Regions from separate parts of the Streptomyces sp. NPDC048288 genome, predicted to be linked through region 1. Evidence: riboswitches for the same ligand, from Rfam matches in the RefSeq annotation. Region 1 holds a riboswitch; each other region holds the start of a gene.

The links. Region 1 has a riboswitch for S-adenosylmethionine ahead of thrC (threonine synthase). Riboswitches for the same ligand answer to the same signal wherever they lie in the genome.
Region 2: it holds a riboswitch for S-adenosylmethionine, as region 1 does, so the genes downstream of both, ACGFZS_RS04005 (aminotransferase class V-fold PLP-dependent enzyme) here and thrC (threonine synthase) in region 1, are expected to answer to the same signal.
Region 3: it holds a riboswitch for S-adenosylmethionine, as region 1 does, so the genes downstream of both, ACGFZS_RS47975 (amino acid ABC transporter permease) here and thrC (threonine synthase) in region 1, are expected to answer to the same signal.

The regions. Positions count from the first base shown of each region.
Region 1 is NZ_JBICZD010000013.1:193,275-195,533, reverse strand. It holds gene ACGFZS_RS38700 (MoaD/ThiS family protein) at 1-99, opposite strand, end outside; gene thrC (threonine synthase) at 144-1,427, opposite strand; SAM riboswitch class I at 1,446-1,589, opposite strand; gene ACGFZS_RS38690 (glucosyl-3-phosphoglycerate synthase) at 1,747-2,259, shown strand, end outside.
Region 2 is NZ_JBICZD010000001.1:907,477-909,735, forward strand. It holds gene trpD (anthranilate phosphoribosyltransferase) at 1-925, shown strand, start outside; SAM riboswitch class IV at 1,017-1,133, shown strand; gene ACGFZS_RS04005 (aminotransferase class V-fold PLP-dependent enzyme) at 1,298-2,259, shown strand, end outside.
Region 3 is NZ_JBICZD010000025.1:34,912-37,170, forward strand. It holds gene ACGFZS_RS47970 (glutathione S-transferase C-terminal domain-containing protein) at 1-205, shown strand, start outside; SAM riboswitch class IV at 283-394, shown strand; gene ACGFZS_RS47975 (amino acid ABC transporter permease) at 804-1,784, shown strand; gene ACGFZS_RS47980 (amino acid ABC transporter ATP-binding protein) at 1,781-2,259, shown strand, end outside.

The DNA of each region.
Region 1 (2,259 bases):
GGTGATGACCTCGCCGAGGGTGGCACCTTCGGCACTGACTTCGGCCTGGCCACCGGTGTAGGTGCGCAGGATGGTGGGGATGCGAACAGTGACGCTCACGGCTTTAAACCTCCGGTCAGGGCAGCGCCCTATTTCTCGGGGACTCAGGCGAGCCCGGCCTCGTGGAAAGACTCGAGATTCGGGCGAATGGTCGCGGTAAGACCCGTACCCGCCACCGCGTCGAGCGTCTTCAATCCATCACCGGTGTTGAGTACAACGACCGACTTCGAGGGATCGATGAGCCCATTCTCAATGAGCTTCTTGGTGACTCCAACCGTCACTCCGCCGGCGGTCTCCGCGAAGATGCCCTCGGTCCGCGCGAGCAGCTTGATCGCGTCGACGACCTGCTCGTCGGTGACGTCCTCCACCGCACCACCCGTGCGCCGGGCGATGTCGAGGACGTAGGGACCGTCGGCCGGGTTGCCGATGGCGAGGGACTTGGCGATGGTGTTCGGCTTCTGCGGCCGGACCACGTCGTGGCCGCCCTTGAAGGCCACCGAGACCGGCGAGCAGCCCTCGGCCTGCGCACCGAAGATCTTGTACGGCTTGTCCTCGACCAGCCCGAGCTTGATCAGCTCCTGCAGCCCCTTGTCGACCTTGGTGAGCTGCGAGCCGGAGGCGATCGGGATGACCAGCTGGTCCGGCAGCTGCCAGCCGAGCTGCTCGCAGATCTCGTACGCCAGGGTCTTCGACCCCTCCGCGTAGTAAGGCCGCAGGTTGACGTTGACGAAGCCCCAGCCCTCGCCGGCCGGGTCGCCGATCAGCTCGGAGCAGAAACGGTTCACGTCGTCGTAGTTGCCCTCGATGCCGACCAGCTCGCCGCCGTAGATCGCGGCCATGACGATCTTGCCCTGCTCCAGGTCGTGCGGGATGAACACGCAGGAGCGGAAGCCGGCCCGGGCGGCGGCGGCGCCGACCGCGCCGGCCAGGTTGCCGGTGGAGGAGCAGGAGAGCGTGGTGTAGCCGAAGGCACGGGCGGCCTCGACGGCCTGGGCGACGACGCGGTCCTTGAAGGAGTGCGTCGGGTTGCCGGAGTCGTCCTTCACGTACAGGCCGCCGGTGACGCCCAGCTCCTTGGCCAGGTTGTCGGCCTGCACGAGCTTGGTCCAGCCGGGGTTGATGTTGGGCTTGGTCGCCACGTCGGCCGGTACCGGCAGCAGCGGGGCGTAACGCCAGATGTTCGCGGGTCCCGCCTCGATCTGCTTCCGCAGCTCCTCGGCGTCGTACGCCGAGTAGTCGTACGCGATCTCGAGCGGGCCGAAACACTCCTCGCAGGCGAACACCGGGCCGAGCGGCACCCGGTGACCGCACTCGCGGCAGGACAGCGCCGTGGCGGGGCCCAGGTCGACGGTCTTCGGGGAATCGGTTGCAACAGTCTGCGCAGCCATCTGAGGCGAGGCCCTTTCTCCTCATCTTCCTCACGACGCATCTCGCCGTGAGACGGATTTGGCACCTTCCCTAGCCGGGAGCCACGCCTTGGAAGACGAGTGCCGACTGGAGGGTTGCCGGGGCTTCATCGGGCCGTATCCCTCTGCCCCTCTGGATGAGCTGTATTCGGTTGTCAACGCACGGTGACCGCAGGACATGCGATGGTCATCGGCGTTGTTCAAGACTGTAACCGAAGGCCAGGACAGTTGAGATAGTCGTCCGTACCGCGAGATGGATCACACCGCGCTGTGTGATCGTGACAGTGAGGAGCCGCTGACTGTGCTGGAAGAAGTCGAGCGCTGGCTGGCCACCCGCTCCTGGTCCCTGAACGACCGTCCACTGCACCGGATACTCGCCGCCAAGCAGCGGACGGGTCAGTCGGTCTCCGTCGTGCTGCCCGCGCTCAACGAGGAGGAGACCGTCGGTGACATCGTCGCGGTCATCCGCCACGACCTGATGCAGCAGGCGCCGCTGGTCGACGAGATCGTCGTCGTCGACTCCGGCTCCACCGACCGCACCGCGGAGGTGGCCGCCGCGGCCGGCGCCCGGGTCGTCCACCGCGACACGATCCTCCCCCGCATCCCCGCCGTCCCCGGCAAGGGCGAGGTCCTCTGGCGCTCCCTGCTGGTCACCACCGGGGACATCGTCTGCTTCATCGACGCGGACCTGAGGGACTTCTCCTCCGACTTCGTCTCCGGGATCGTCGGCCCGCTGCTGACCGACCCCGGGGTGGACCTGGTCAAGGCGATGTACGACCGCCCGCTCGCCGGCGCGGCCGGGCAGGGCGGCCGG
Region 2 (2,259 bases), on a different contig from region 1:
GACCGACGCCCAGATCGCCGGCTTCGTGGTCGCGCTGCGGGCCAAGGGCGAGACGGTCGAGGAGATCAACGGCCTGGTCCGCACGATGTACGAGCACGCCAACCTCATCGAGGTGCCGGGCCGCACGGTCGACATCGTCGGGACCGGCGGTGACGGCGCGAAGACGGTGAACATCTCCACGATGTCGGCGCTGGTGGTGGCCGGCACCGGCGCGAAGGTCGTCAAGCACGGCAACCGCGCCGCCTCCTCCGCGTCCGGCGCCTCGGACGTCCTGGAGAAGCTCGGCGTCAACCTCGACCTGACCCCGCAGCGGGTCGCCGAGGTCGCCGAGGAGGCGGGCATCACCTTCTGCTTCGCCGTCAAGTTCCACCCGGCGCTGCGGCACGCGGGCGCCGCGCGCGGCCAGTTGGGCATCCGCACGGTCTTCAACATCCTCGGCCCGCTGACCAACCCCGCGCGGGTGCGGGCCCAGGCGGTCGGCGTCGCCGACCCGCGCATGGCCCCCGTCGTCGCGGGCGTCTTCGCCGAGCGCGGCCACTCCTCGCTGGTCTTCCGCGGCGACGACGGCCTCGACGAACTCACCACGACCGCCACGTCCCACGTCTGGGTCGTCCGCGACGGCAAGGTCACCGAGCAGACCTTCGACCCCCGTGACGTCGGCATCGACCTGGTCCCGGTGGAGGCCCTGCGGGGCGGCGACCCGTCGTACAACGCGGAGGTCGCCCGCAGGCTCCTGGACGGCGACCAGGGCCCGGTACGGGACGCGGTCCTGCTGAACTCGGCGGCCGCCCTGGTCGCCCTGGACCCGGGCCCGGGCACGCTGTCCGAACAGCTCCGCGCGGGCATGGCCAAGGCCGCCGACTCCATCGACTCCGGCGCGGCCAAGCACGCACTGGAACGCTGGGCGGCGGCGACGCACAGGTAGGGGCAACGGGGGTTCGGCACCGCCGGGCCCCCGTCCCGTCATCCGGACAGAAGTTGCGCGGTGGCGATCACTTCCCCTACGTTTCTTTCCAGGTCATGAGTGACAGTCATGAGGCCCCGGCCGACTGTCCGGCAACCCTCCGTCCGTGGCGGGGTGCCCCGGGTGAAGACCAGGTCGTAGGCAGCGAGGTCTACGGCAAGCGCGGACCCCTCGACACACCAGGGGTCCTGGTCGTACGAGGGAGCCCTCTGTGAGCAAGCGAATGCGATAGGGCGTAGAGCCCCGCCTCCGCGTACCCCTTTTCAGCTTTCCCCGTGCCGTCGACACACCGTCCGGCGCGGCGGTTCCGCTTACCCTCACAGGAGTTCCGCCATGTCCGTCTCCACCGCTGCCTCCGCCCAGTCCGTTTGTGCCCCTCTGTCCGTTCTGGGCCGGGATGTCACCGTCCCGCTGGTCACCGGCGGCGAGGTCACCTACGCCGCCCTCGACTACGCGGCCAGCGCCCCCGCCCTCCAGCGGGTCTGGGACGACGTCGCGGCGTACGCGCCGTACTACGGCAGCGTCCACCGCGGCGCCGGCTACCTCTCCCAGCTCTCCACGGACCTCTTCGAGAACGCCCGCCGGACCGTCGCCGAGTTCCTCGACTGCCGCCCCGACGACCAGCTGGTCTTCACCCGCTCCACCACCGACTCCCTGAACCTCCTGGCCCGCGCCCTGCCCGCCGACTGCCAGGTCTTCGTCTTCGAGACCGAGCACCACGCCTCCCTGCTGCCGTGGCAGGACGCCCGCGTCACCTACCTCAACGCCCCCCGCACCCCGCGCCAGGCCGTCGAGACCCTGGAGCGCGCCCTCGCCGACCGCGACCCCCACGGCCCGGCCCTGGTCTGCGTCACCGGCGCCTCCAACGTCACCGGCGAGCTGTGGCCGGTACGGGAGATGGCGGCCGCCGCGCATGCCCACGGCGCCCGGATCGTCCTGGACGCCGCCCAGCTGGCCCCGCACCACCCCGTCTCCGTCCAGGACCTGGACGTCGACTGGGTCGCCTTCTCCGGTCACAAGCTGTACGCCCCCTTCGGCTCCGGCGTCCTCGCCGGCCGCGCCGACTGGCTCCAGGCCGCCGAGCCCTACCTCGCGGGCGGCGGCGCCAGCCGCAAGGTCACCCGGCGCGAGGACGGGGGAGTGGCCGTGGAGTGGCACGAGAGCGCGGCCCGGCACGAGGCCGGCTCGCCCAACGTCATCGGCGCCTACTCCATCGCCTCCGCCTGCAAGGCGCTCACCGAGGCCGGCTTCGACACGCTGGTCGCCCGTGAGCGGCACCTGATCGAGACGGTGCG
Region 3 (2,259 bases), on a different contig from region 1:
CTCCGCCGTGCACCGCATCGCCGACCACCCGGCGCTGTGGGCCTACGCCCGGCGGCTGGCCGCGCATCCGGCCTTCGGCGCCCACCTCGACCTCGACGGCATCGCCCGTCGCCACCACGGCCGTTGCCAGGGCCTGGAAGCCGCCGGCGCGGCCGTCCAGATCCTGGACTGGGCCGGCCACGCGGCGGACGTCTCCCGCAGGTGAGAGCGGCCCGAACCGTTCCGCCGGCTGGACAGGCGTTGACATTCGATCGGGCAACTGCGTTACTTACGGACCAGAACGGTCAAGAGCGTCAGCATCAAGCCCTGGCTTGCTGACCGGCAACCCTCGCACCGCGGTGGGGTGCCCCAGGTGACGACCGGACCGGATGACGACGTTCGGTAAGCGCGAGGCCCCGCCCCGGGGCCATCACACAAGACAGGTGACGGACATGTACGCAGCCTCCAGGACGGCCGAGCGCCGTGCCCAGGGCTGCGTACAGCCGTATCCGAGCCCGCTCGTCGCCGACCGTGCCGTCGACCTGCTCCGCGTCAACAGCGCCCTGTGTAGCGCGTGTACCGCACCGGGCCGCGCCCGCTGTCGGGTCTGACCAGGCACTTCCGCCTGCGCCCCGCGGTTCTCGCGACTCGGCTTCCCTGACGTGGACACCGCTTCTCTGACGTAGACACCGGCCGCCCGGTGTGACGCCGTCCGCCCACCCCCGCATCCCGCGCGCCCCGCGTGCCGTGCCGTGCCCGAACACGGCGCGGCAGCGCGTTCCCGGCCGTGGGACCAGGGGTGTCCGACTCCGCCGGAGCCCGCCATGAGTGAACCCCCAGGCGCCACCATCACCGCGCCTGCCGCACCCCCCGCTGACAAACCGTCAAAACCGTTGGCTCCACAGCGAGTTCTCCCGCTGCGCCGACCCGGACGGTGGATCGCCACCGCCGTCGTCCTGGTCCTGGTCGCCCAGTTCGCCCACGGGCTGGTGACCAACCCCTTCTACCAGTGGGACCGCTTCGGCTACTGGTTCCTGCGGCCGACCCTCCTCGACGGACTGGTCATCACCCTCGAAGTCACCGCCTACAGCGCGGTGTTGGGCCTGCTCGGCGGCATCCTGCTCGCCCTGGCCCGGCTCTCGAAGAGCCCGGTGCTGCGCGCGGTCAGCTGGACCTACGTCTGGGCACTGCGCTCCATCCCGCTCATCGTCGTCCTGCTCTTCCTCTACAACTTCAGCGCCCTGTACCAGACGTTGAGCGTCGGCGTCCCCTTCGGGCCGGCCTTCTTCTCCTTCGACGAGTCGAAGCTCGCCACCGACATGGTGATCGCCGTCATCGGCCTCAGCCTCAACGAGGCCGCCTACGCGGCCGAGGTGGTCCGCGGCGGCATCCTCTCCGTGGACCAGGGCCAGCACGAGGCCGCCGCCGCGCTCGGCCTGCCCAAGGGCTACCAGTTCCGCAGGATCGTCTTCCCGCAGGCCCTCAGGTCGATCACCCCGAACTACGTCAACCAGCTGATCGGCCTGATCAAGAGCACCTCGCTGGTCTTCTACGTCTCCCTGCTCGACCTCTTCGGCACCGCGCAGAGCATGGGCTCCACCTACCCCGGCGACATCGTGCCGCTGCTCCTGGTGGTGACCGTCTGGTACCTGATCCTGACCAGCGTCGTCTCCGTGATCCAGTTCTACGTCGAGCGGTACTACGCCCGCGGCGCCACCCGCGCGCTGCCGCCGACGCCCCTGCAGAAGCTCCGGGGCGGCCTCACCGACCTGCGGGCCCGCATCCGCCGGGAGGCCGCCGTATGAGCAGCACCGACACCCTGGAGACGGCCCCCGCCGCCCTGGAGATCCACGACGTCCACAAGTGGTACGGCGCCCACCGCGTCCTCGACGGCATCGACCTGACCATCCGCCCCGGCGAGGTCACCGTCGTCCTCGGCCCGTCCGGCTCGGGCAAGTCCACGCTCCTCAGGGTCATCAACCACCTGGAGAAGCCCGAGATCGGCCATGTCAGCATCAACGGCGAACCGATCGGGGTGAAGCGGCAGGGCGACCGGCTCAAGGAGCTGAGCGAGCGCGCCATCCTGGCCCAGCGCGGCCGGATCGGCTTCGTCTTCCAGAACTTCAACCTCTTCCCGCACCTGACCGTCCTTGACAACGTGGCCGCCGCCCCCGTCGCCACCGGGAAGCTCACCAAGCCCGAGGCACAGGCCCTGGCCAAGGAACTCCTGGAGCGGGTCGGCCTCGGCGAGCGCGTCGGCGCCTACCCCCGCCAGCTCTC